Cryptosporangium aurantiacum: one gene and its partner. The protein of the gene in region 1 binds, or shares a complex with, the protein of each later gene. Links are inferred from orthologs where the notes say so. Each region holds a gene or a part of one and is shown on either strand. Other genes may lie near its edges. The genes, in order: nusB and rpsJ.

What was found.
Region 2: the proteins of nusB (region 1) and rpsJ are in contact, whole or in part, in a solved structure (PDB 3D3B), measured with the Escherichia coli proteins. The link is inferred for Cryptosporangium aurantiacum from one-to-one orthologs.

The regions. Positions count from the first base shown.
Region 1 is NZ_FRCS01000011.1:64,747-78,581, forward strand. The notes cover bases 9,622-12,504. They hold nusB (transcription antitermination factor NusB), read right to left. Parts: upstream 11,348-12,504; coding sequence 10,895-11,347; downstream 9,622-10,894. Other genes in these bases: pyrR (bifunctional pyr operon transcriptional regulator/uracil phosphoribosyltransferase PyrR), read right to left, coding at 9,622-9,635; bldD (transcriptional regulator BldD), read left to right, coding at 10,149-10,625; efp (elongation factor P), read right to left, coding at 11,344-11,907; BUB75_RS30550 (glycoside hydrolase family 9 protein), read left to right, coding at 12,101-12,504. In the rest of the region: pyrF (orotidine-5'-phosphate decarboxylase), read right to left, coding at 1-654; carB (carbamoyl-phosphate synthase large subunit), read right to left, coding at 1,865-5,185; carA (glutamine-hydrolyzing carbamoyl-phosphate synthase small subunit), read right to left, coding at 5,185-6,300; BUB75_RS30515 (PH-like domain-containing protein), read right to left, coding at 6,297-6,827; BUB75_RS30520 (dihydroorotase), read right to left, coding at 6,824-8,107; BUB75_RS30525 (aspartate carbamoyltransferase catalytic subunit), read right to left, coding at 8,104-9,075; more of pyrR, read right to left, coding at 9,072-9,621; more of BUB75_RS30550, read left to right, coding at 12,505-13,835. UniProt on the Escherichia coli protein: Part of the processive rRNA transcription and antitermination complex (rrnTAC). The complex forms an RNA-chaperone ring around the RNA exit tunnel of RNA polymerase (RNAP).
Region 2 is NZ_FRCS01000005.1:513,046-526,415, forward strand. What follows is about bases 9,970-12,898. They hold rpsJ (30S ribosomal protein S10), read right to left. Parts: upstream 11,624-12,898; coding sequence 11,315-11,623; downstream 9,970-11,314. Other genes in these bases: rplD (50S ribosomal protein L4), read right to left, coding at 9,970-10,524; rplC (50S ribosomal protein L3), read right to left, coding at 10,521-11,189; tuf (elongation factor Tu), read right to left, coding at 11,755-12,898. In the rest of the region: BUB75_RS20015 (adenylate kinase), read right to left, coding at 1-74; preprotein translocase subunit SecY, read right to left, coding at 74-1,405; rplO (50S ribosomal protein L15), read right to left, coding at 1,675-2,127; rpmD (50S ribosomal protein L30), read right to left, coding at 2,132-2,314; rpsE (30S ribosomal protein S5), read right to left, coding at 2,316-2,912; rplR (50S ribosomal protein L18), read right to left, coding at 2,953-3,348; rplF (50S ribosomal protein L6), read right to left, coding at 3,348-3,887; rpsH (30S ribosomal protein S8), read right to left, coding at 3,896-4,300; BUB75_RS20055 (type Z 30S ribosomal protein S14), read right to left, coding at 4,401-4,586; rplE (50S ribosomal protein L5), read right to left, coding at 4,589-5,158; rplX (50S ribosomal protein L24), read right to left, coding at 5,158-5,505; rplN (50S ribosomal protein L14), read right to left, coding at 5,508-5,876; rpsQ (30S ribosomal protein S17), read right to left, coding at 5,979-6,266; rpmC (50S ribosomal protein L29), read right to left, coding at 6,263-6,502; rplP (50S ribosomal protein L16), read right to left, coding at 6,499-6,921; rpsC (30S ribosomal protein S3), read right to left, coding at 6,925-7,836; and 7 more genes. UniProt on the Escherichia coli protein: Involved in the binding of tRNA to the ribosomes. Part of the processive rRNA transcription and antitermination complex (rrnTAC). The complex forms an RNA-chaperone ring around the RNA exit tunnel of RNA polymerase (RNAP).

The DNA of each region.
Region 1 (13,835 bases):
CCGGCTCAGATCGTGCCCGGTGTCCCCCACGGTCGCTCCGACGACGACCCCGACCGGCCCGTAGGGGTCGTACCCGGCGTTGGCGTCGGCGACGGAGTCCAGGATCGTCTGGGCCACGGTCCGGCCGTCGGCGGCGACCGCGTGCTGAACCTGGGGTCCCTCGGGGTTGGACGTCAGCGCGAGCACGAAGACCCCGTTGCCGTGTTCGCGCGCGGTGGCGATCAGCGGGGCCAGCGACCCGAAGCCCAGGTACGGGCTCGCGGTCATCGCGTCACCGCACAGCGGCGAAGCGGGGTCCAGGTACGCGGCCGCGTACCCGTCCACGGTGCTGCCGATGTCGCCGCGCTTGACGTCGTTCAGCACCAGGGCGCCCGCCGCACGGGCGTCGCGGATCACCCGCTCGAGTACCGCGATCCCGCGGCTGCCGAACCGCTCGAAGAACGCCGACTGCGGCTTGAGCACCGCGACCTGGGCGGCCAGGGCCTCGACCACCGTGCGGGCGAACCGTTCCACGCCGTCGGCGTCGCTGGTCAGGCCCCAGGCGTCGAGCAGCCCCGGGTGCGGGTCGATGCCCACGCAGAGTGGTCCCCGCTCGGCGACCGCACGGGCCAGCCGCGCACCGAAGTGGTCGGTCGTGGTCGCGACCTGCGTCACTCGGACCCCTCCCCGTTGCCAGGCCCGCTGAGCTTCGTCACCCCGCGGGTGGTCACCGAACCCTGCACCGCCTGTCGAAAACCGCTCTGCGGGCTGCTCAGCGGGCCGGGAACACCCTCGCCGAGCGGCGATCGTCCGACGCCACGCTGAGTGACGGTTCGGTTGATTTCCCGGACCAGTCCGGGACCGCGGTAGATCAGCCCGCTGTAGACCTGCACGAGCGCCGCGCCGGCGTCGAACAGAGCGGTCGCGTCGGCGGCGGTGAGGATCCCGCCGACGCCGATCACCGGCAGCCGTCCGTCGGTCTCCCGGACCACGAACCCGACCAGTTCCCGCGCCCGGGCGGTCAGCGGCGCGCCCGACAGGCCACCGGCCTCCGTGGTGTCCACGCCCGCGCGGCTCAGCGTGGTGTTCGCCACGATCACCCCGGCGACGCCGTGCGCCGCACAGACCTCGAGGACCTCGCCGATCGCCGCGTCGGTCAGGTCCGGTGCGATCTTGACGACGAGCGGCACCGGCTTTCCGGCCGGGCGGCGGGGTCCCGGGGAAACGCTGAGCGCTGCGGCCTCCGAAGCCAACGCGCCGATCAGCGCGTCGAGCGCCGCACGGTCCTGCAGCGCGCGCAGCCCCGGTGTGTTCGGCGAGCTGACGTTGACCGCGACGTAGTCCGCGTACCGGTGCACGAGCCGCAGCGACGTCAGGTAGTCCTCGACCGCCTCGTCCAGCGGCGTCACCTTGGACTTGCCGAGGCTGACGCCGACCGGGATCGGCAGCGGCGGCGTCCCACCGGCGGACAGGTCGGCCAGCCGGGCGGCCAGCGCCGCCGCGCCCCGGTTGTTGAACCCCATCCGGTTGACGATCGCCTCGTCGGCGGGGAACCGGAACAGCCGCGGGCGCGGGTTGCCCGGCTGGGCGTGCGCGGTCACGGTGCCGGCCTCGACGAACCCGAACCCGAGCCCCGCCCAGGCCGACAGCGCGACCCCGTTCTTGTCCATGCCGGCGGCCAGCCCGACCGGCCCCGGGAACCGGACGCCGAACAGCGTGCGGCTCAGCCCCGGGGCATCGCCGAGGGCCCAGCGACGCCCGGCAGCCACTGCGGCGGGCACGCGGCCGAACCGAGTCAGGAGAGCCAGCGTGCGCTCATGAGCCGGCTCGGCGTCACCGCCACCGAGCCGGAACAGCGCCTGGTCGCGCAGGACCCGGTAAACGCTCATGGACGCAGCGCCCGGTGCAGCTCCTGGAGCGGCCGGACGTACAGCTCGCCCCGCAGCTGGGCCTCGATGCCGAGGACGGCCGCGGCCGCCGCCTGCACGGTCGTGATGCACGGCACATCGGCCGAGACCGCGGCGGAGCGGATCTCGTACCCGTCGACCCGCGGCCCGGAGTTGCCGTACGGCGTATTGATGACGAGTTGAACCTCACCCTCCTGGATCAACGTGACCACATCGTGATCGTCGTCGCCGCTGGCGGGCTCGAAGTGCTTGCGCACCACGCGAGCCGGGATGCCGTGCCGCCACAGCACCTCCGCGGTGCCGTGCGTCGCGATCACCTCGAAGCCCAGGTCGGTCAGGCGCTTGACCGGGAAGACGATCGAGCGCTTGTCCTTGTTCGCCACCGAGACGAACACCCGGCCCTCGGTCGGCAGCGAGCCGTACGCCCCGGCCTGGCTCTTGGCGAACGCGGCGCCGAACGCGGTGTCGATGCCCATCACCTCGCCGGTGGACTTCATCTCCGGGCCCAGCAGGTTGTCCACACCGGCCCCGGACGTCGTGCGGAACCGCTTGAACGGCAGCACCGCCTCCTTGACCGCGATCGGCGTCTGGCCCAGCGCCAGCGTCCCGCCGTCGCCCTCGGCCGGCAGCAGGCCTTCGGCCCGCAGCTCGGCGATCGTCGCGCCGAGCATGATCCGGGCCGCTGCCTTCGCCAGCGGCACGGCGGTCGCCTTGCTCACGAACGGCACGGTCCGGGACGCCCGGGGATTGGCCTCGAGCACGTAGAGCGTGTCGTCCTTCAACGCGTACTGGACGTTGAGCAGCCCCTTCACGCCCACCCCGGCAGCGATCGCCGCGGTCGAGCGTCGCACGTTCTCGATGTCGGACGAGCCGAGCGTGATCGGCGGCAGCGCGCAGGCCGAGTCGCCGGAGTGGATCCCGGCCTCCTCGATGTGCTCCATCACGCCGCCGAGGAAGACGTTGCCGGTGCCGTCGGCCAGCGCGTCCACGTCGATCTCGATCGCGTCGTCGAGGAACCGGTCGACCAGGACCGGGTGCTCGGGGCTGACCTGGGTCGCCCTGGCGATGTAGGACTCCAGCGTGGCGTCGTCGTAGACGATCTCCATGCCGCGCCCACCGAGCACGTAGGACGGCCGCACCAGGACCGGATAGCCGATCGTCTCCGCGATCGTCCGGGCCTCGCGGTACGACGTGGCCAGGCCGTGCTTCGGAGCCGGGAGCCCGGCCTCCTCCAGGACCCGGCCGAACGCGCCGCGCTCCTCGGCGAGGTGGATGCTCTCCGGCGGCGTCCCGACGACCGGGACGCCCGCCGCGGCCAGCCGCCGCGCCAGGCCGAGCGGCGTCTGACCACCGAGCTGGACGATCACACCGACCACACCGGGCCCACCGGCCTCGCGACCGGACGTGTTCTCGGCGTGCCAGACCTCCAGCACGTCCTCGAACGTCAGCGGCTCGAAGTAGAGCCGGTCGGACGTGTCGTAGTCGGTGGAGACCGTCTCCGGGTTGCAGTTGACCATCACGGTCTCGTAGCCGGCGTCCCGGAGCGCCATCGCGGCGTGCACGCACGAGTAGTCGAACTCGATGCCCTGCCCGATCCGGTTCGGACCGGAGCCGAGGATCATCACCTTCGGCCGGTCGCTCGGCGCGACCTCGGTCTCCGCCTCCGGGTCGGTCTCGTAGGCCGAGTAGTGGTACGGCGTGCTCGCGGCGAACTCCGCCGCGCAGGTGTCGACGGTCTTGTAGACCGGACGAACCCCGAGCCGGTGCCGCAGCGTGCGGACGCCGTCCTCACCCGCGAACTCCGGACGCAGTGCGGCGACCTGCCGGTCGGACAGGCCGGCGCGCTTGGCCCGCAGCAGCAGGTCGGCGTCGAGCACGGCGGCGTCGACCAGCTCGGCACGCAGCTCGACCAGCGACAGGATCTGGTCGACGAACCACGGGTCGTAGCCACTCACCGCCGCGACCTCGGCCACCGAGTTACCCAGGCGCAGCGCCCGCTCGGCGTCGTAGAGGCGGCCGTCGTGGGGCGTACGCAGCGCCTCGAGCGCGTCGTTGTCCGGATCGGGAACGGTCCAGAACCCACCCGAGCCGGTCTCGGCCGAGCGCAGCGCCTTGTTCAGCGCCTCCGGGAACGACCGGCCCAGCGCCATCGCCTCGCCGACCGACTTCATCGTGGTCGTCAGCTCGGGGTCGGCGCCGGGGAACTTCTCGAACGCGAACCGCGGCACCTTCACGACGACGTAGTCCAGGCTCGGCTCGAAGCTGGCCGGGGTCTGCTTCGTGATGTCGTTGCGGATCTCGTCCAGCGTGTAGCCGACGGCCAGCTTCGCCGCGATCTTCGCGATCGGGAAGCCGGTGGCCTTCGACGCGAGCGCCGAGGATCGGGAGACCCGCGGGTTCATCTCGATGACGACCAGGCGGCCGGTCTCCGGGTGGATCGCGAACTGGATGTTGCAGCCGCCGGTGTCGACGCCGACCGCGCGCAGCACCGCGATGCCGACGTCACGCAGCCGCTGGTACTCGCGGTCGGTGAGCGTCATCGCCGGGGCGACCGTGACCGAGTCGCCGGTGTGCACGCCCATCGCGTCCACGTTCTCGATCGAGCAGACCACGACGACGTTGTCGTTGCGGTCGCGCATCAGCTCGAGCTCGTACTCCTTCCAGCCGAGCACGCTCTCCTCGATCAGGACCTCGGTGGTCGGGCTGGCGGCCAGGCCGGCGGACGCGATCCGCTCCAGGTCCTCGGGCGTGTGCGCCATGCCCGAGCCGAGGCCGCCCATCGTGAACGAGGGCCGGATCACCACCGGCAGGCCGAGGTCGGCGACGGTGGCGCGCACCTCCTCCATCGAGTGGCACACCGCGGACCGGGGCGTCTCGGCGCCGACCGACGCGCAGATGTCCTTGAACCGCTGCCGGTCCTCGCCGCGCTGGATCGCCTCGATGTCGGCGCCGATCAGCTCGACGTTGTACTTCTCCAGGACGCCGCGCTCGTGGAGGGCCACCGCCGTGTTCAGCGCGGTCTGGCCGCCGAGCGTGGCCAGCAGGGCATCGGGCCGCTCGCGGGCGATGATCTGCTCGACGTACTCCGGGGTGATCGGCTCGATGTAGGTCGAGTCGGCGAACTCCGGGTCGGTCATGATCGTCGCCGGGTTGGAGTTGACGAGGCTGACCCGCAGGCCCTCCTCGCGCAGGACCCGGCAGGCCTGGGTGCCGGAGTAGTCGAACTCGGCGGCCTGGCCGATCAGGATCGGCCCGGAGCCGATCACCAGCACGTGCCGGATGTCGTTGCGCTTCGGCATCAGGCCGCACCTTCCATGAGCTTCACGAACCGGTCGAAAAGGTAATCTGCGTCGTGCGGACCGGCCGCCGCCTCGGGGTGGTACTGGACGCTGAACGCCGGCCTGTCCAAGCAATTCAGCCCCTCGACGACGTCGTCGTTGAGGCAGACGTGGCTCACCTCGGCGCGCCCGAACTCGGTCTCGGCGGAGCCGGTGCGGGGGGCGTCGACCGCGAACCCGTGGTTGTGCGCGGTGATCTCGACCTTGCCGGTCTCCCGGTCGATCACCGGCTGGTTGATGCCCCGGTGCCCGTACACGAGCTTGTACGTGCCGAACCCGAGCGCGCGGCCGAGCACCTGGTTGCCGAAGCAGATGCCGAACGTCGGCAGCCCCTCGCCGAGCGCGGCCTGCGCGAGCTTCACCGCGGTGTCGGCGGTCGCCGGGTCGCCCGGACCGTTGGAGAAGAACACCCCGTCGGCGCCGCGCGCCAGCAGCTCCTCCGGCGACGACGTCGCCGGCAGCACGTGCACCTCGATGCCGCGCGCGGCCATCCGGCGCGGGGTGTTGCGCTTGATCCCGAGGTCGATCGCGGCGACCCGGAAGCGCGTCGGGCCCTCGGCGTTCACCACGTACGGCTCGGGCGTCGTCACGTCACCGACCAGGTCGGCGCCGGCCATCTGCGGGCTGGCCAGGACGCGTTCCAGCACCTCCTCGGCGCTGGCGCCGTTGCTGGAGACCGCGGCGCGCATCGCTCCGCGCTCCCGCAGGTGCCGGGTGAGCGCCCGGGTGTCGACGCCGGCGATGCCGACGATGCCCTCGTCGGCGAGCCGGTCGTTCAGCGCGCCGGTCGCGCGCCAGTTCGACGAGATCCGAGCCGGGTCGCGGACCACGTACCCGGCGACCCAGATCTTCGCCGACTCGTCGTCCTCGAGGTTCACGCCGGTGTTGCCCACGTGCGGCGCGGTCATCGTGACGATCTGGCGGTGGTACGAGGGGTCGGTGAGCGTCTCCTGGTAGCCGGTCATGCCGGTGGTGAAGACGGCCTCGCCGAACGTCTCGCCGACCGCGCCGAACGCCTCACCGCGGAACGTGCGGCCGTCCTCCAGGACGAGCAGGGCAGGGGTCTTGGTGCTCATGCGGTCTTCTCCAGGATGACTTTCTCGATCTCGCGCAGATGAGTGGCGTTGTCGATGCGGTGGTCGGCGCGGAAGCCGCTGTCCAGCAGGTAGCCGTTCTGCTCCCAGGTGACGACGAGCAGCCCGGCGCCGCCGACGACCTTGTTCGCCAGCCCGGCGTCCAGGCGGGCTTCCCGGACCGCGGCGGCCGGGATGAACAGCGGCGCGGTGCCGTCCCGCTCGATCAGCAGCCCTTCGGGGCCGGTGTGCAGGGTGGCAGCGGCCCGGTCGGCCAGCTTCCCGGCGTAGACCCGGGCCTGCCAGGAGCCCGCTTCGGTGGTGCCGACGTAGAGCCCGTCGGACGCCGGGGTGGCATCGGTGACGGTTCCCTCGGGCAGCGGCAGCAGGTCGGCGTGCGCCGCGACACGGCGCTTCCAGGCTCGTCGGGCGGCCCAGACGATCAGCGCGAAGACCACCAGGACGCCGAGCGTGAAGAGAATCCGGCCGGTCCAGTTGTCGGGTGGACGTTCGTACGCAGCGGCGATCATGCCTGTGCCTTCCCGTCGAGCACCGTCGCCCGACCCCGCAGGAAGGTCGCGACGATCTTCCCGGGCAGCGTGAGCCCGGTGTACGGCGTGTTGCGGCTGATGCTGGCCAGCCCGTCGGGGGTGACCGTCCAGGTGGCTGTCGGATCGACGAGCGTCAGGTTCGCCGGTTCACCGACGGCGAGCGGCCGGCCGTGCCTGCCGTCGAGGTTCGCGATGCGCGCCGGAGCGCTGCTCAGGCGCTCCGCCACACCGGCCCAGTCGAGCAGCCCGGTGTTGACCATCGTGTGGATGACGATCGGCAGCGCGGTCTCCAGCCCGAGCATGCCGGGCCGGGCCGCCGCCCACTCGCACTCCTTGTCCTCGCGGGCGTGCGGGGCGTGGTCGGTCGCGACCGCGTCGATCGTGCCGTCGGCGAGCGCCTCCCGCAGCGCGGTGACGTCCTCCGAGGTGCGCAGCGGCGGGTTGACCTTGTAGACCGGGTCGTAGGTCGCGGCCAGTTCGTCGGTGAGCAGCAGGTGGTGCGGCGTCACCTCGGCGGTGACCCGGATGCCCCGGCTCTTCGCCCAGCGCAGCACCTCGACCGAGCCTGCGGTCGACACGTGGCAGACGTGCAGCCGCGAACCGACGTGGGCGGCGAGCAGCGCGTCGCGGGCGATGATCGCCTCCTCGGCGACCGCGGGCCAGCCGGTCAGCCCGAGCCGGGCCGACTGCTCCCCCTCGTTCATCTGCGCGCCGACCGTGAGTTTCGGATCCTCGGCGTGTTGGGCGATGACCCCGTCGAACGCCTTGACGTACTCCAGCGCGCGGCGCATCACCGCGGCGTCGTGCACGCAGTGGCCGTCGTCGGAGAACACCCGGACCTGCGCGGCCGAGTCGGCCATCGCGCCGAGCTCGGCCAGCCGCTCGCCGCCGAGCCCGAGCGTGACCGCGCCGACCGGCTGAACGTCGACCAGGCCGACTTCGCGGCCGAGGCGCCAGACCTGCTCGACGATCCCGGCCGCGTCGGCGACCGGGTCGGTGTTGGCCATCGCGCAGACCGCGGTGAACCCACCGAGCGCGGCGGCGCGGCTGCCGGTCTCGATCGTCTCGGCGTCCTCCCGGCCGGGCTGGCGCAGGTGGGTGTGCAGGTCGACGAGGCCGGGCAGGGCGCGCAGGCCCCGGGCGTCGATGACCTCGGCCTGCGGGTCGGAGCCGTCGGCGAGCAGGCCGTCGCGGATCAGCAGGTCGGTGACCGTGCCGTCCGGGAGCGTCGCGCCACGAAGCAGGTACGAGGGGTTCACCGGGCGCCTTCCGGGTCGATCGCGGGCGGGACGTTCAGCGTGGGCCGGGCCGGGCCGACCGCGCCGCCGAGAAGCAGGTAGAGCACGGCCATCCGGACGTTCACGCCGTTGGTGACCTGCTCGACGATCGTCGAGCGGGGTGAGTCGGCGACCTCGGGTGCGATCTCCATGCCCCGGTTCATCGGGCCGGGGTGCATGACGATCGCGTGCTCGGGCAGCGCGCCCAGGCGCCGGGCGTCCAGGCCGTAGCGGCGGGCGTACTCGCGCTCGGTCGGGAAGTACGAGGCGTTCATCCGCTCCCGCTGGACCCGCAGCGCCATCACCACGTCCAGCTTCGGCAGGACCGCGTCGAGGTCGTAGGAGACCGTGACCGGCCAGGACCCCACCCCCACGGGGACCAGCGTCGGCGGCGCGACCAGCGTGACCTCGGCGCCGAGCGTCGAGAGCAGCAGGACGTTGGACCGGGCGACCCGGCTGTGCAGGACGTCGCCGACGATGCCGACCCGCAGGCCCTCCAGCCGGCCGAGCCTGCTGCGCATCGTGTAGGCGTCCAGCAGCGCCTGGGTCGGGTGCTCGTGGGTGCCGTCACCGGCGTTCACGACCGCACCGTCGACCCATTTCGCCAGCGTGTGCGGTGCGCCGCTCGCCTGGTGCCGGATCACCACGGCGTCCGCGCCCATCGCCTGGAGGGTCAGCGCGGTGTCCTTGAGCGATTCGCCCTTGCTGACGCTGGAGCCCTTGGCGGAGAAGTTGATGACATCCGCGGACAGCCGCTTCGCGGCCGCCTCGAACGAGATCCGGGTGCGGGTGGAGTCCTCGTAGAAGAGGTTCACGACCGTGCGGCCGCGCAGCGTCGGGAACTTCTTGACGCTTCGGCCGGCCGCCGCCGCGAGCTCGGTGGCCGTGTCGAGCACCAGCGTCGCGGTCTCGGCGTCCAGGTCGGCGGCGGAGAGCAGGTGCGTGATCACGCCTCCACCTCCGCCCTGGCCAGCACGACCGCGTCCCGGTCGTCGACCTCGCGGAGCTGCACCCGGACGCTCTCGGTGCGGGAGGTCGGCAGGTTCTTGCCGACGTAGTCGGCCCGGATCGGCAGTTCGCGGTGCCCGCGGTCGACGAGAACGGCGAGCTGGACGATCCGCGGGCGACCGAGGTCGGACAGGGCGTCGAGCGCGGCGCGGATCGTCCGGCCGGAGAACAGCACGTCGTCGACCAGGATCACCCGGCGGCCGTCAACGCCGTCGCTGGGCAGGTCGGTGCGCTCCAGGGCGCGCGGACCGCGCAGCCGCAGGTCGTCGCGGTAGAGCGTGACGTCGAGGGCGCCGACCGGGAGCCGCACGCCGGTGAAGGTCTCGATCCGCTCGGCCAGTCGCCGGGCGAGCGGGGTGCCGCGGGTCGGGATGCCGAGCAGAACGGTGTCGGCGCCACCGTCGGTCTTCTCCAGGATCTGGTGTGCGATCCGGTCGACGGTTCGGGATACCGCCGCGTCATCGAGGATCTCCCGGTCTACCGGGGTCGTGCCCTCCGGCACTGGTTCCGAGGCAGGCGTCACCGCCGGCCACCTCCTTCCCCGCCTCACCGGACGGGTCGTTAAAGGATGTGCGTTCCGAAGAGCAACGCTAGCAGCGCCGGTACGGTGTGCGACGGATCGCCGCACAAGCATCAGACGCCGCACGCGACCCAGATCACAGCACTCGTCCGCGGAGTCACCACCGCACGTGGGGGGTGGTTTCTGTACCGATTCGCACCGCCCCGCACACAGGTTCCGGTACCGATGCGAACCAGGTGACGACGGGATGGTGAACTATGGCGGTCACACCGCGCAGCAACATCGGGCACGGTTGCTTACCGCGTGGAATCGACTGAGGCGTTCAACGTCACATCGCCGGGCGGCTACGGTTTCGCCATTCCCCTTGACCGGATTGCCCCACTGGGCCTACGGTCACTCTCCGTAGCGACCGGGCGCGGTGACGTGGCTCGGCTTGTCGCTGCCCGTCCGCCCGCATGCTTTCCCCGGGCATGCGCATTACCCCTCGGAGAACGAATGTCCGATTACGCCAAGGCCCTCGGCGCCCGGCTGCGAGCCATCCGGCAGCAGCAGGGCCTCTCGCTACAGGGGGTGGAGGAGAAGTCCGGTGGTCGCTGGAAGGCGGTCGTCGTCGGGTCGTACGAGCGCGGCGACCGGGCTGTCACCGTCGCCCGCCTCAACGAGCTGGCCGAGTTCTACCGGGTCCCGATCGCGGAGCTCCTGCCCGGCGACGGCCCCGGTCGCCACGAGGGCGCGAGCAAGGTCGTGATCGACCTCGAGCGGCTCGAGCAGCTGCCCGGCGACGAGCTCGGTGCCGTGCAGCGGTTCGCCCGCAGCATCCAGCAGCAGCGCGGTGACTACAACGGCCGGGTGCTCTCGATCCGCGCCGACGACCTCCGCACGCTCGCGATCGTCTTCGACGTCTCGCCCGCCGGCCTGATCGAGAAGCTGACCGAGTGGAACGTGCTGGTCGCCACCCCGATCCGGCCGTAGTACCCCTGGAGCGCCAGCCGGGGGTGTCGGCTGGAGCCACCTACGACGAAGCCCCTCGCGCCGATGGCGCGGGGGGCTTCGTCGTTGCCTGCGGCGGCTCGCGGCTCAACGTCCGCAGGATGCCGCGAAAAGCGCCGCCAGGCGCGTGCAGTTGTCTGAAGGTGGAGCCCGCTCAGGGCGGGGCTGGCAGTCGAGCGCGAGGCCGCCTCGTATTAGTCATACTCAAGGCCTCGCGCTCGCCTGTCAGCGTCGTCCTAGGCGGGCCGCCCTCAAAGTTCTGCTTTGACGAGTTGGAGACGGCCTAGCAGGCCGTTCACGAAGCGCGGGGACTCGTCCGTCGAGAGTTCGCGGGCGAGATCCACCGCCTCGTCGATCGCTACCGCGTCCGGGATGTCCTCGCGGAACAGCAGCTCGTACACGCCGAGCCGGAGCAGGTTCCGGTCGACGGCGGGCATCCGGTCGAGCGTCCAGCCCTCGGCGTACGTCGAGATCAGCTCGTCGAGCCGGGGCCGGTTCTCGGTCACGCCCTCGACCAGCGTGATCGCGTAGTCCGGAACCGGAGGGTCGGACTGCGCGAGCCGGTCGCGGGCGGTCGCGAGTGGTTCGGTACCACGGACGTCGGCCTCGAACAGGATGTCGAGGGCGCGCTTCCGTGCCTTGCGACGCGCCGACCGCCGATCCGGGTCGTTGTCTCGGCGCGGGTTGGAGCGAGGGGTAGTCACCCGGTGACCCGGCCGATGTATCGCCCGTCGCGGGTGTCGACCTTCAGCTTGTCACCGGTGTTGACGAACAGCGGGACCTGGATCGTCGCGCCGGTCTCCAGCTCGGCCGGCTTCGTGCCGCCGGTCGACCGGTCGCCCTGCAGGCCGGGGTCGGTGTGTGCGACGACGAGCTCGACGGACGCCGGAAGCTCGACGTACAGCGGCGTCGCGTCGTGCAGCGCGACCGTGACCTCGGCGTTCTCCAGCAGGTAGTCGGCGTTGCCGCCGACGGTCGCCGCAGGCACCGTGATCTGGTCGTACGTCTCCGAGTCCATGAAGACGAAGTCCTCGCCGTCCTTGTACAGGTACGACATGGCGGCCTTGTGGACGTTGGCGGTGTCAACTTTCACGCCGGCGTTGAACGTCTTGTCGACGACCTTGCCGGTCAGCACGTTCTTCAGCGTCGTCCGCACGAACGCTCCGCCCTTACCGGGCTTCACGTGCTGGAACTCGACGACGTTCCAGAGCTGACCCTCCAGGTTCAGCGTCATGCCGTTCTTCAGGTCGTTCGTGGTGGCCATGCGGAAGCTCTTCGTCTCCTGGTCGGCCGGTCCGACAGGCCGTGTGGCAGGCCGTGGGCCGGTGCGCAAGTCGTAGGGATCAGCTGAGAGGCTGGGCGGCGGTGACCGCCCGCTTGGCAGGTCACCAGATACTACCTGTATCCGGTAGCCGCCCCACCGGCTACACGTCCGCCGGACCGTGGCCGGCGGCCGGATGCAGGTCGACCCACCGACCTGGCTCGTGCTGATCGGCCCGACGTCCGGGTCGCACCGATATCTGTCAGGAAGGGAACTCGTGCGCAACCGCCTCCCCCGGCTGCTCACCACGGCATCCGCCGTCCTCACCACGCTCGCGCTGGTCGCCGGCTGTACGGGCGAGTCCGACGAGAAGCCCGAACGGCCCAGCCAAGACGGCAGTTGGAGCCCGGTGGGACCCACCGACGCGGTGGTGCACACCGACCAGGTCGGCTACGGCACTCTCGAGACCAAGGTCGCCGTGCTGCTGGCGCCGCGTAAGGCGGACAGCGCCGGGTTCGTCGTCGAGCGGCAGGACGGGTCGGTCGCGCTGAAGGGCACGGTCGGCACCGACCGGGGGGCGTGGAGCGAGCGGTACCCGGCGACGTACCCGATCGACGTCTCCGGTTTACGCACCGCGGGCGCCTACCGGATCCGGGTCACCGGCGGCATCACCGCGGTGTCGCCGGTCTTCGTGGTGGGCGCGAGCAGGGAGCTGTTCGGCCAGGTCGCAGCCGACACGGTCGAGTTCTTCGGGGTACAGCGGGACGGCGCCGACGTGCTGAGCAAGCCGATCCCCCGCGAACCGTCCCACCTCAACGACGCGAAGGCGACGGTCTACGACGCGCCGGACTTCGCCGACGGCGACGACCTGGGCAAGAACCTGACCGCGACCGCGGGCGCCCCGGCCGTCGACGTCACCGGTGGCTGGTTCGACGCCGGCGACTACCTGAAGTTCACCCACACCACCGCGTACGCACTGGCCCTGATGCTGCTGGCCGAACGGGGAGGGGCCACCAGCATCGGCAACGGCAAGGCGATCGACGGTATCGGCGCGGAGGCGGCGTTCGGTGTCGACTGGCTGGACAAGATGTGGGACGAGTCGACGCAGACGCTGTATTTGCAGGTCGGGCTCGGCAGCGGTGGTGCGGACGGGCTGCTCGGCGACCACGACGTCTGGCGGCTGCCCCAGGACGACGACAGCGCGTCCGGCGAGTCGAAGCGGTACCTGAGCCACCGGCCGGTGTTCCGGGCGAACCAGCCGGGCGAGGAGATCAGCCCGAACGTCGCCGGCCGGGTCGCGGCCGCGTTCGCGCTGGCCGCGCAGGTCGAGGCCGGTGACGACCCGACCGCGGCCAGGGCACACCTGGACGCCGCCGCGACGATCCTCGACCTGGCGGGCGGCGAGGACTACGGCACGCTGATGACGTCGTACCCGCGCGAGTACTACCCGGAGAGCTCGTGGGCCGACGACATGGCCCTCGGCGCGACCGAGCTGGCCCGGGCGGGCCTCGTGCTCGGCGACACCCGCGCGACCACCTGGACCCAGCAGGCGGCCCGCTTCGCGAGCCTCTCGATCAGCGCGGGCAACAAGGGTCCGCTCAACCTGTACGACGTCGGGCCGCTCGTCGACGCCGAGCTGCACGCGCTGCTGCAGGAGACCGGGAACCCGGCTACCGAGGTGACGCCGGAGACGCTGGTGGGCAACCTGAAGGCTCGCCTGGACACCGCGGTCGCGGCCGCGGCGAAGAGCCCGATCGGGGCCGCGGCGCCGATCACGCAGGACGACTTCACGTCCAAGACGTTCGGCTGGGCCGCGGTCGCCGCGCTCTACCACCGCGCGGCCGACGACGACAGCTACGACGCGTTCGGCACCACCCAGCGCAACGTCGCGCTCGGGACGAACGGGTGGGGGCTCTCGCTGGTGGTCGGCG
Region 2 (13,370 bases), on another replicon or contig:
CAGAGGTGAGCTGCGATGAACTCGGCCTGAGTCCCCTTGCCCGCACCCGGGGGGCCGACCAGTACCAGCCGCACTAGCGGAGGAAACCTTCGTAGTTGCGCTGCATGAGCTGGCTCTCGATCTGTTTAACGGTCTCGAGACCGACACCGACGATGATCAGTACCGCCGTACCCCCGAAGGGGAAGTTCTGCGTGTTGTTGCCGCCGTCATCGAGCAGGGAGATGAACAAGTTCGGAAGAACCGCGATGATACCCAGGTAGATCGACCCCGGCAGGGTGATCCTGCTCAGAATGTAGCCGAGGTACTCCGCGGTGGGCCGACCGGGCCGGATGCCCGGCACGAAGCCACCGAACTTCCGCATGTTGTCCGCGACCTCGGTCGGATTGAACGTGATCGCCACGTAGAAGTACGTAAAGAAGACGATCAAGCCGAAATAGAGCAGGATGTGGAGCCACGAGTCCGCGGGCGTAATCCACTTGTCCACGAATCGCTGCACCGAACCCGGGTTTTCCGGGTCACCGAGCTGACTGAACAGCTGCGGCAGATAGAGCAGCGATGAGGCGAAGATCACCGGAATGACGCCGGCCTGGTTCACCTTCAGCGGGATGTAGGTGGACGTGCCGCCGTACATTCGCCGGCCGATCATCCGCTTCGCGTACTGGACCGGAATCCGCCGCTGCGCCTGCTCGATGAAGACGACGAGCGCGATGACGACCAGAACGATCACCAGCACGATGCTGAAGACCAGACCGCCCTTGGTCTCCAGGATGTTGTTGCCCTCGTACGGCATGCGCGCCGCGATCGAGGTGAAGATCAGGACCGACATGCCGTTGCCGACGCCGCGGTCCGTGATCAGCTCGCCGAGCCACATGACCACTGCCGTACCCGCGGTCATCGTCAGGACCAGCGTGGTCAGCGTCAGCCACTGCGGCTGGGCGGTGTTGCTCGGGATGATCGAGAGGTTGCAGCCCTGGAACAGGTTGCCGCTCCGGGCGAGCGCGATGTAACCGGTCGACTGGAGAACGGCCAGGCCGATAGTCAGATAACGCGTGTACTGCGTGATCTTGGCCTGACCCGCCTGGCCTTCCTTGCGCAGCTGCTCGAGCCGCGGAATGACCACGACGAGCAGCTGCAGGATGATGCTGGCCGTGATGTACGGCATGATCCCCAGCGCGAACACCGACAGCTGGAGGAGTGCGCCTCCGCTGAACAGGTTCAGCAGCGTCAGGACCTCGCTGCCACCACCAGTCTTGAGCTGGTCGATGCACTGATTGATGTTGGTGACGGACACGCCTGGTGACGGCAGCGTGGCGCCGACTCGGTAGATCGCAATGATGAACAGCGTGAAGAAAATCTTCTTGCGCAGGTCGGGCGTACGAAACGCCCTACCGAAGGCGGCGAGCACAAGTCCTCCTGCGCACGGACCCATCGTCGTGGCCCGCTGATCGGTCAGGCCGGTGACCCAGAGAGGTCAGCCGCGGCCCAGTGTGGTCGGGGCAGCCCGCTCCGCCGTCAGGCGCGGGCCTGTGGTGCGACTCTAACAGTCGGTCGGTCTCCGATGGCCCACGTCGAATCTCGGCGTGAGCACAGCTCCCTGAGAGGGGCCTGAGGAGCCATAGAGACCAACGGCGTCCGGCCCGGGCGAGTTCCGCCCGGGCCGGACGCCGCAGTGGTTCAGCTTTCGGTGATCTCGTTGACCGTGCCGCCGGCCGCCAGGATCTTCTCCTTGGCGGTGGCCGAGAACTTGTGCGCCGACGCGGTGAGCTTGACGCCACCGAGGTCGCCGTCGCCCAGGATCTTGACCAGGCGGTTCGGGCGAACGGCACCGGCGAGCGCGAGCTCCTCCGGGCCGATCTCGCCGCCGTCCGGGAACAGCTCGGCGAGCCGGTCCAGGTTGACGACCTGGTACTCCACGCGGAACCGGTTCTTGAAGCCCTTCAGCTTCGGCAGTCGCATGTGGATGGGCATCTGCCCACCCTCGAAGCGCGCCGGAACCTGGTAGCGGGCCTTGGTTCCCTTGGTACCGCGACCAGCCGTCTTACCCTTGGAGCCCTCTCCGCGACCCACACGGGTCTTCGGGGTGTGGGCGCCGGGGGCCGGCTTCAGGTGATGGACCTTGAGGGCCATGGCGTTACTCGACCTCCTCGACCGTCACGAGGTGCCGCACGGTGTGCACCATGCCGCGCATCTCGGGGCGGTCTTCCTTCACGACGACGTCGTTGATCCGCTTGAGCCCCAGCGAGCGCAGCGTGTGACGCTGGTTCTGCTTGGTGCCGATCACCGACCGGATCTGGGTGACCTTGAGGCGTGCCATGTCACTCCCCTCCGGCCCGAGCCCGCAGCAGCGCCGCGGGAGCGACGTCCTCGAGCGGCAGACCGCGGCGGGCCGCGATCGCCTCGGGACGCTCGATCATCTTCAGCGCCGCGATCGTGGCGTGCACGATGTTGATCGCGTTGGACGAACCGAGGCTCTTGCTCAGGATGTCGTGAATGCCGGCGCACTCCAGCACCGCGCGCACCGGACCACCGGCGATGACACCGGTACCGGGGCTGGCGGGCTTCAGCAGGACGACGCCGGCGGCGTCCTCACCCTGAACCGGGTGAGCGATGGTCGAGCCGATCCGCGGCACCTTGAAGAAGTGCTTCTTGGCCTCCTCCACGCCCTTGGCGATGGCGGCCGGCACCTCCTTCGCCTTGCCGTAACCGACACCCACGGTGCCGTCACCGTCGCCCACCACGACCAGCGCGGTGAAGCTGAAGCGACGACCACCCTTGACGACCTTCGCCACACGGTTGATGGCGACGACGCGCTCGATGTGAGGCGACTTCTCCGGGGCCGCTCCGCCCCGCCCGCCGTCGCGGCGGTCCCGGCGGTCCCCGCCTCCACCGCCTCGGCGCTGCTGACCAGGCATCAGACGTTCCCCTCGTAAGTGTTTTCGGTGCTGGCGATCATCAGAACTCCAGCCCACCTTCGCGGGCAGCGTCGGCCAGAGCCGCGATCCGCCCGTGGTACTTGTTGCCGCCGCGGTCGAACACGACCGCGTCGACACCGGCCGCCTTCGCCCGCTCGGCGACCAGCGCGCCGACCTTCTTGGCGAGGGCCGACTTGTCGCCCTCGCCACCGCGGATCGACACGTCCAGGGTCGACGCCGAGGCGACCGTGCGGCCGGCCGTGTCGTCGATGACCTGGGCGTAGATGTGTCGCGTCGACCGGGTGACGACCAGACGCGGACGGGCCTCGGTGCCGACGACCTTCTTCCGCAGGCGGAAGTGGCGACGCGCCTTGCCCACCCGGCGGACGGCGGAGACGCCGGCGCCGGACTTGCGCTGAAGCAGAGACGCAGCCATCACTTACCTGCCTTTCCGGCCTTACGCCGGACGTTCTCGCCCTGGTATCGAACGCCCTTGCCCTTGTAAGGCTCCGGCGGACGAATCTTGCGGATGTTGGCGGCGACCTCGCCCACCAGCTGCTTGTCGATGCCCTCGACCACGAACTGGGTCGGCTTCTCGACGCGGAAGGAGATTCCCTCCGGCGGCCGGACGGTGACCGGGTGGCTGAACCCGAGCGCGAACTCGAGGTCGGAACCCTTGGCCTGGACGCGGTAACCGGTGCCCTGGATCTCCAGGGTCTTGCTGTACCCGTTGGTGACGCCGGCGATCATGTTCGCCACCAGCGTGCGGGTCAGCCCGTGACGCTCCTTCGCCCGACGCTCGTCGTTCGGGCGCGAGACCTCGATCGAACCGTCCTCGCCGCGACCGATCGTGATCGGCTCGACGACCTGGTGGGTGAGCGTCCCCTTCGGGCCCTTCACGGTGACCGTCGCGCCGTCAATGGCGACGTCGACGCCGGAAGGCACCGGGATCGGCAGCTTACCGATGCGTGACATGCTCTCCCCTACCAGACGTAGGCGAGGACTTCCCCGCCCACTCCACGCTTGGTCGCCTGCCGGTCGGTGAGCAGGCCCGACGACGTGGAGATGATCGCCACGCCGAGGCCGCCCAGCACGCGGGGCAGACTGTTGGACTTCGCGTACACCCGCAGACCCGGCTTCGACACGCGCCGCAGACCGGCGATGCTCCGCTCCCGGTTCGGGCCGTACTTCAGGTCAACGGTGAGGACCTTGCCCACGCCGGTCTCGGAGTCGGCCACGGTCCAGCCGGCGATGTAGCCCTCCTGCTGAAGGATCTCGGCGACGTGCGCCTTGAGCTTCGAGTGGGGCATCGTCACCCGGTCGTGGTACGCCGAGTTGGCGTTGCGCAGACGAGTCAACATGTCTGCGATCGGGTCGGTCATCGTCATGGGTTCATGCCTTTCTCGCCGCGGTTCCCGAAGGCCTTCGGCGAAGCAGCGGACCTGTGCCCAGGTCCTTCATACGAGGTGGCGATCTGCGCGCTGCGCGTCACCACGAGGACTTGGTGACTCCGGGAAGCTCGCCGCGGTGCGCCATCTCCCGCACGCAGATGCGGCACAGACCGAACGACCGGTACACGGCGCGCGGACGGCCACAACGCTGGCAGCGAGTGTACGCACGCACCTTGAACTTCTGCTTGCCGGAAGCCTTCTGGATCAGGGCCTTCTTCGCCATGCTCAGTTCTCCTTGAACGGAAAGCCGAGGAGCTTGAGCAGCGCCCGACCCTCCTCGTCCGTCGTCGCGGTGGTCACGACCGTGATGTCCATGCCCCGCTGGCGGTCGATCTTGTCCACGTCGATCTCGTGGAACATCGACTGCTCGTTGAGGCCGAACGTGTAGTTGCCGTGGCCGTCGAACTGCTTGCCGGACAGACCGCGGAAGTCGCGGATCCGGGGCAGTGCGATCGACAGCAGGCGGTCCAGGAACTCCCACATACGGTCGTTCCGGAGCGTGACCTTCGCGCCGATCGGCATGCCCTCGCGCAGCTTGAACTGCGCGATCGACTTCCGGGCGCGCTGCACCTGGGGGCGCTGGCCGGTGATCGCGGTGAGGTCGCGGACCGCGCCGTCGATCAGCTTCGAGTCACGAGCGGCGTCGCCGACGCCCATGTTCACGACGACCTTGACGACGCCGGGAACCTGCATGACGTTCGAGTAGCTGAACTGCTCGCGCAGCGCGGGGACGATCTCCTCGCGGTACCGCAGCTTCTGCCGCGGCTGGATCTTCTCGGTGGCCGGGGCAGTCATCAGATGTCCTCACCGGTCCGCCGGGAGACGCGGATCCGCTTGCGCGAAACCCGGCCGTCGTCGCCGGTGACCTCTTCGGTCCGGTACCCCACCCGGGTCGGCTTACCGTCGCCGCCGACCACCATCACGTTGCTGACGTGGATGGGGGCCTCCTGCGTCACGATCCCGCCCGACTTGGCGCCGCGCTGCGTGGTGGAGACCTTGGTGTGCTTCTTGATCCGGTTGACGCCCTCGACGAGCACCCGCTGGGTGTCGGGGTACGACTGGATCACCTTGCCCTTGGCGCCCTTGTCCTTGCCGGCGATGACCAGGACCGTGTCGCCCTTTTTCACCTTGAGCTTCGCCATGGTCAGAGCACCTCCGGGGCCAGCGAGATGATCTTCATGAACCGCTTGTCCCGCAGCTCACGCCCGACCGGGCCGAAGATACGGGTCCCGCGCGGGTCACCACCGTCCTTGATCAGGACCGCGGCGTTCTCGTCGAAACGAATGTAGGAGCCGTCTGGCCGCCGCTTCTCCTTCACGGTGCGGACGACGACGGCCTTCACGACGTCACCGCGCTTCACGCCCGCGCCGGGGATGGCGTCCTTGACGGTGCCCACGATGATGTCGCCGATACCCGCGTACCGCCGGCCGGAGCCACCCAGGACCCTGATGCACAGGATCTCCTTGGCCCCAGTGTTGTCGGCGACGCGCAGTCGCGACTCCTGCTGGATCACGTCAACTCCATTGATGTCGCGCCGGTTCTCTCCGAGAGAGCCTGGCGGAACGGAACTTTCATATTGTGCCCGAGGGTTCTCGCGAACCCTCGGGCAGCGGCACTACTTCGCGCGCTCGAGGATCTCGACGACGCGCCACCGCTTGGTGGCCGACAGCGGCCGCGTCTCCATCAACCGGACCCGGTCGCCGACGCCGCAGTCGTTCTGCTCGTCGTGCGCCTTCAGCCGGTGGGTGCGACGGATGACCTTGCCGTACAGGCGGTGCTTGACGCGGTCCTCGACCTCGACGACCACCGTCTTGTCCATCTTGTCGCTGACCACGTAGCCCTCACGGACCTTGCGGTCGTTCCGCGACTCAGTCTCCGTGCTCACGGTGTCCTCACTGCTCATGCCGTCACCTCACTCGGCGCCTGCTCGATGCCGAGCTCACGCGACCGCATGATCGTGTAGATCCGGGCGATGTCCCGGCGGACGACCTGGAGTCGGCGGTTGTTGTCCAGCTGACCGGTCGCGCTCTGGAAGCGGAGGTTGAACAGCTCCTCCTTGGCCTCCCGCAACCGGGTGACGAGCTGCTCGTCGTCGAGCTCGCGCAGCTCAGCAGCCTTGTCGTTCGGGCCGCTGCTCATGCCGCCTCACTCCCCTCGCGCTTCACGATCCGGCACTTCATCGGCAGCTTGTGGATCGCACGGCGCATGGCCTCGCGAGCAATCTGCTCGTTCGGGTACTGCAGCTCGAAGAGCACACGACCCGGCTTGACGTTGGCGACCCACCACTCCGGCGAACCCTTACCGGAACCCATCCGGGTCTCGGCAGGCTTCTTGGTCAGCGGGCGGTCCGGGTAGATGTTGATCCAGACCTTGCCGCCACGCTTGATGTGCCGGGTGATCGCGATACGCGCCGACTCGATCTGCCGGTTGGTCACGTAGGCCGGCTCCAGCGCCTGGATGCCGTACTCGCCGAAGGTGACCGCCGTACCGCCCTTGGACGCGCCGCGACGCGTCGGGTGGTGCTGCTTACGGTGCTTGACCCTGCGGGGAATCAGCATGGGTCAGCCCTCCTGACTGGTGTTCTCAGCTGGTGCCGCGGCGGGCGCCTCGACAACAGGAGCGGCTGCGGCCTCGGTGGCCACCGGCGTCTCGACCTGAGCCTCGGTCGCCGGGGTCTCCGTGGCCACCGGGGCCTCGGTCTCGGTGCGCTCGGCACCCCGACCGCCGCCCTGACGCTCGCCGCGGCCACGACCGCCGCCGCCGCCACCGGCGCCACGACGACGCTCCGGACGGTTGCCACGGTGCTGGCGCAGCGCGGCCTCGGCCGCCTCGCGCTCGGCGCGGCTCTGCACGACGTCGCCCTTGTAGATCCAGACCTTGACGCCGATCCGGCCGAACGTCGTGCGGGCCTCGTAGAAGCCGTAGTCGATGTTCGCGCGGAGCGTGTGCAGCGGCACCCGGCCCTCGCGGTAGAACTCCGACCGCGACATCTCGGCACCGCCGAGGCGACCGGCGCACTGCACCCGGATGCCCTTGACGCCCGGCGACTTCATCGCCGACTGCATGGCCTTACGCATGGCGCGACGGAAGCTGACCCGGCTCGAGAGCTGCTCGGCAACGCCCTGGGCGACCAGCTGCGCGTCCGCCTCGGGGTTCTTGACCTCGAGGATGTTCAGCTGCACCTGCTTGCCAGTGAGCTTCTCGAGCTGCCCACGGATCCGGTCGGCCTCCGCGCCGCGGCGGCCGATGACGATGCCCGGCCGGGCGGTGTGGATGTCGACGCGAACCCGGTCACGGGTGCGCTCGATGTCGACCCGGGCGATGCCGGCGCGCTCCATGCCGCGCGACATCATCTTCCGGATCGCCACGTCTTCTCCGACGTAGTCCTTGTACAACTTGTCCGCGTACCAGCGGGACTTCCACTCGGTCGTGATGCCGAGCCGGAAGCCGTGCGGGTTAACCTTCTGACCCATTACTCGGCGCTTCCCTTCGTGGCTGCCGCTCGGCCGCCGCTCGCCTTCTTCGGCGCCCGCTTCGGCTTCGCCGCCGGGGCCACACTCTCCACCACGACAGTGATGTGGCAGGTGCGCTTCCGGATCCGGTACGCACGCCCCTGGGCGCGCGGCCGGAACCGCTTCATCGTGGGGCCCTCGTCCACGAAGGCCTTCGTCACGAGCAGCGAGTCGGGGTCGAGCCGCTCGTTGTGCTCGGCGTTCGCGATCGCGCTCTCGACCACCCGGTAGACCTGCTCGCTGGCGGCCTGCGGGGCGAACTTGAGCGCGGTCAGCGCCTCCTTCGCGGGCAGACCCCGGATGAGGTCGACCACACGCCGGGTCTTCATCGCCGTCGTCCGGACATACCGCGCCTCGGCGAATGCGCCCGGGGCGTCCCCGAGCAGCTGCACGCGCCGCGGATTCACGCGCTTGCCGTCGATCACTGCCATCTGTCTGCTCTCTCGTCTATCCGCGCCCGGCTCACCAGACGCACCTGGATCCGCGTCAGCGGCGGCGGCTCTTGCGGTCGTCCTTCTCGTGGCCCTTGAACGTGCGGGTCGGCGAGAACTCGCCCAGCTTGTGGCCGACCATCGCCTCGGTGACGAACACCGGCACGTGCTTGCGTCCGTCGTGGACGCCCAGCGTGTGGCCGATCATCTCCGGCGTGATGGTCGAACGACGCGACCAGGTCTTGATGACGTTCTTGGTTCCCCGGGCGTTCTGCGCGTCCACCTTCTTGATCAGGTGGTCGTCGACGAAGTAGCCCTTCTTCAAGCTGCGGGGCATGGCCTACAACCTCAGCGCTTCTTGTTGGTCTTGCGGCGGCGGACGATGAATTTGTCGCTGGCCTTGTTGGCCCGGCGAGTGCGCCCCTCGGGCTTGCCCTTGGGGTTGACCGGGTGACGACCACCAGAGGTCTTGCCCTCACCACCACCGTGCGGGTGGTCGATCGGGTTCATCGCCACACCACGGACGGTCGGGCGCTTGCCCTTCCACCGCATGCGACCGGCCTTGCCCCAGTTGATGTTCGACTGCTCGGCGTTGCCGACCTCACCGACCGTCGCGCGGCAGCGCGCGTCGACGTTCCGGATCTCACCGGACGGCATACGAAGCTGGGCGTACGGCCCGTCCTTCGCCACCAGCTGGACGCTCGCACCGGCGGAGCGGGCGATCTTCGCGCCACCACCCGGCTTCAGCTCGATCGCGTGAACGACCGTACCGACCGGGATGTTGCGCAGCGGGAGGTTGTTGCCCGGCTTGATGTCGGCACCGGGGCCGGTCTCGACCCGGTCGCCCTGACGCAGCTTGTTCGGCGCGACGATGTACCGCTTCTCGCCGTCGACGAAGTGCAGCAGCGCGATGCGCGCGGTGCGGTTCGGGTCGTACTCGATGTGCGCGACCTTGGCCGGCACACCGTCCTTGTCGGCCCGGCGGAAGTCGATCAGCCGGTAGGCACGCTTGTGCCCACCGCCCTGGTGGCGGGTGGTGACCCGACCGTGCGCGTTCCGGCCGCCCTTGCTGTGCAGGGGCCGGACCAGCGACTTCTCCGGGTGGTCACGGGTGATCTCGACGAAGTCGGCGACGCTCGAACCACGCCGGCCTGGCGTTGTCGGCTTGTATTTGCGGATGCCCATCTGTATCCCTCAGCTCTCGATCCTCAGATTCGGTCCGGCCCCCGTCAGGAGACCGGTCCCCCGAAGATCTCGATGCGGTCACCCGGCGCGAGGCTCACGATCGCGCGCTTGGTGTCCTTCCGCTTACCCGTGCCGAACTTGGTCCGCTTCCGCTTCCCCTGCCGGTTCAGCGTGTTGACCGCCGTGACCTTCACGTTGAAAACCTGCTCGACCGCGATCTTGATCTGCGTCTTGTTCGCGTCCGTGCGCACGTAGAACGTGTACTTGTTGTCGTCCAGCAGTCCGTAGCTCTTCTCCGAGACGACCGGAGCGAGCAGGATGTCGCGCGGGTCGTAAATCACTTCGTCTCCTCGGTGTCGAGCTCGGCGGAGCTGGCCTTGGCGGTAGCGCCACCGGAAGAGATCTGGCCGGCGCTGGCAGCACAGAACTCGTCGTACGCGTCCTTGGTGAACACCACGTCGTCGCTGATCAGCACGTCGTACGTGTTGAGCTGGTCGGGCGCCAGGACGTGGACTTCCTTGATGTTCCGAACCGACAGCCAGCCGGTGCGGTCGCCGCGGGCGACCACGACCAGGACGTGCCGCGAGCTGGACAGGTTCGCCAGCGCCTTGACCGCGTCCTTGGTGGACGGCGCGTCGCCGGAGACCAGCGACTCGAGCACGTGCACGCGACCGCCGCGGGCCCGGTCGGAGAGCGCGCCCCGGAGGGCAGCAGCCTTCATCTTCTTGGGCGTCCGCTGCGAGTAGTCGCGCGGCTGCGGGCCGTGGACGACGCCACCGCCGGTGAACTGCGGCGCGCGGGTCGAACCCTGACGCGCGCGGCCGGTGCCCTTCTGCTTGTAGGGCTTGGCCCCACCGCCGGACACCTCCCCGCGGGTCTTCGTCTTGTGCGTGCCCTGCCGGGCCGCTGCCTGCTGGGCCACCACGACCTGGTGGATCAGCGGAACGTTCGTCGTCACGTCGAAGATCTCGGCGGGCAGGTCGGCAGTGCCGGTCTTCGTGCCGCCGGCGTCGACGATGTCAATCGTGGTCACTTCGCCACACCGCCCTTACCAAGCTGGGTCTTGGCGGCGGTGCGGATGAGCACCAGGCCGCCCTTGGGCCCGGGCACAGCGCCCTTGACCAGGATCAGGCCCTTCTCAGCGTCGACGCGGTGGACGCTGAGGTTCATCGTGGTGGTACGGACGCCGCCCATGCGGCCGGCCATGCGCAGGCCCTTGAAGACACGACCCGGGGTCGCGCAGCCGCCGATCGAACCCGGCGCGCGGTGCTTGCGCTGGGTACCGTGGCCGGCGCCGAGGCCCTTGAAGCCGTGCCGCTTCATGACACCCGCGTAGCCCTTGCCCTTGCTGGTGCCGACGACGTCGACCTTGATGCCCGCCTCGAAGATCTCCGCGGAGACCTCCTGGCCGACCTCGTACTCGGCCGCGTCAGTGGTGCGCACCTCGACGAGGTGCCGCCGCGGGGTGACGCCGGCGCCCTTGAAGTGGCCGCTCTCCGGCTTGTTCACCTTCCGCGGGTCGATGCCGCCGAAGGCCAGCTGGACCGCGGAGTAGCCGTCACGTTCGGGGGTACGAACCTGGGTCACGACATTCGGCCCGGCCTGCACGACGGTCACCGGAACGATCCGGTTGTTCTCGTCGAAGACCTGGGTCATGCCGAGCTTCTCGCCCAGGATCCCCTTGATCTGCCTGTCCATCTCTTCTTTCCGACTCTCTTTGGTCCGGATCCTCTCCCGGCCTGGATAACCGGCCGGGCGTGTCCTTCAGCGGTATACGTAATGCGTTGTCGAGTCCTGAGTCCGAACTCGAGCGCGACTACGTCCTAGAGCTTGATCTCGATGTCGACGCCGGCCGGAAGGTCGAGCCGCATGAGCGAGTCGACGGTCTTGGGCGTCGGGTCGAGGATGTCGATCAGCCGCTTGTGGGTCCGCATCTCGAAGTGCTCGCGGGAGTCCTTGTACTTGTGCGGCGAGCGGATCACGCAGTAGATGTTCTTCTCGGTCGGCAGCGGCACGGGGCCCGCAACCGACGCACCGGTGCGGATCACGGTGTCGACGATCTTCCGCGCCGAGCTGTCGATGACCTCGTGGTCATAGGCCTTGAGCCGGATGCGGATCTTCTGTCCCGCCATGGAACCTTCAGTCCTGTCTGTTACGCCGGGGGTCGGGTGGCTGCCGGATAGTCGCCGCGCGGCGCGGCGGTCGGATCAATGCGACCCGACCGCCGCGTCGCGTCGGGGCCGCACGCGGCCCCAGCGGACAACTAGTTGTTGATCTTGGTGATGCGGCCGGCGCCGACGGTCCGACCACCCTCGCGGATCGAGAACCGCAGGTTGTTCTCCATCGCCACCGGCTGGATGAGCTTCACCGACATCTCGGTGTTGTCACCCGGCATGACCATCTCGGTGCCCTCGGGGAGGGTGACGACACCGGTCACGTCGGTGGTGCGGAAGTAGAACTGCGGACGGTAGTTGTTGAAGAACGGCGTGTGGCGGCCACCCTCGTCCTTGCTGAGGATGTAGACCTGCGCCTCGAACTCGGTGTGCGGGGTCGTGGTGCCCGGCTTGATGACAACCTGGCCGCGCTCCACGTCCTCGCGCTTGATGCCGCGGAGGAGCAGACCGACGTTCTCGCCGGCACGCGCCTCGTCGAGCAGCTTGCGGAACATCTCGACGCCGGTGACCGTGGTGGTCTGCTTGGTCTCCTTGATGCCGACGATGTCGACGGTCTCGTTGACCTTCAGCACACCCCGCTCGACACGGCCGGTGACGACCGTACCGCGACCGGTGATCGTGAAGACGTCCTCGATCGGCATGAGGAACGGCTTGTCGAGGTCCCGCTCGGGCTCCGGGATGGTCTCGTCGACCGCGTTCATCAGCTCGATGATCTTCTCGCCCCACTCGGCGTCGCCCTCGAGCGCCTTCAGCGCCGAGACACGCACGATCGGAGCGTCGTCACCCGGGAACTCGTACTGGTTGAGCAGCTCCCGAACCTCGAGCTCGACGAGCTCCAGGATCTCCTCGTCGTCCACGACGTCGGCCTTGTTCAGGGCGACGACGATGTACGGAACGCCGACCTGGCGGGCCAGGAGCACGTGCTCCTTGGTCTGCGGCATCGGGCCGTCCGTCGCGGACACGACCAGGATCGCGCCGTCCATCTGGGCGGCACCCGTGATCATGTTCTTGATGTAGTCAGCGTGACCCGGGCAGTCGACGTGCGCGTAGTGCCGCGCCTCGGTCTGGTACTCGACGTGCGCGATCGAAATCGTGATACCGCGCTGCCGCTCCTCCGGCGCCTTGTCGATCTGGTCGAACGGCGTGAAGGGGTTGATGTCCGGGTACTTGTCGTGCAGGACCTTGGTGATCGCCGCGGTCAGCGTCGTCTTACCGTGGTCGATGTGACCGATGGTCCCGATGTTGACGTGCGGCTTGGTCCGCTCGAACTTCGCCTTCGCCACTGGTCTTTCCTCCTGTGGACTAAAACCTGGAACGCCGTGCGTCCGGATCTATTGCGGGTCGGGTATCGCCTTCGGCTCGGGGCTTATTCGCCCGTTGCCTTGGCGATGATCTCCTTCGCGACGTTCTGGGGAACCTCCGCGTAGGAGTCGAACTGCATCGAGTAGCTCGCCCGGCCCTGGGTCTTCGACCGGAGGTCTCCGACGTAGCCGAACATCTCGGAGAGCGGAACCAGAGCACGGACGACGCGGGCACCGCCGCGCTCCTCCATCGCCTGGATCTGACCGCGCCGCGAGTTGAGGTCGCCGATCACGTCGCCCATGTTCTCCTCGGGCGTGGTGACCTCGACCGCCATCATCGGCTCGAGCAGCGCGGGGTCGGCCTTGCGGGCCGCTTCCTTAAGCGCCATCGAACCGGCGATCTT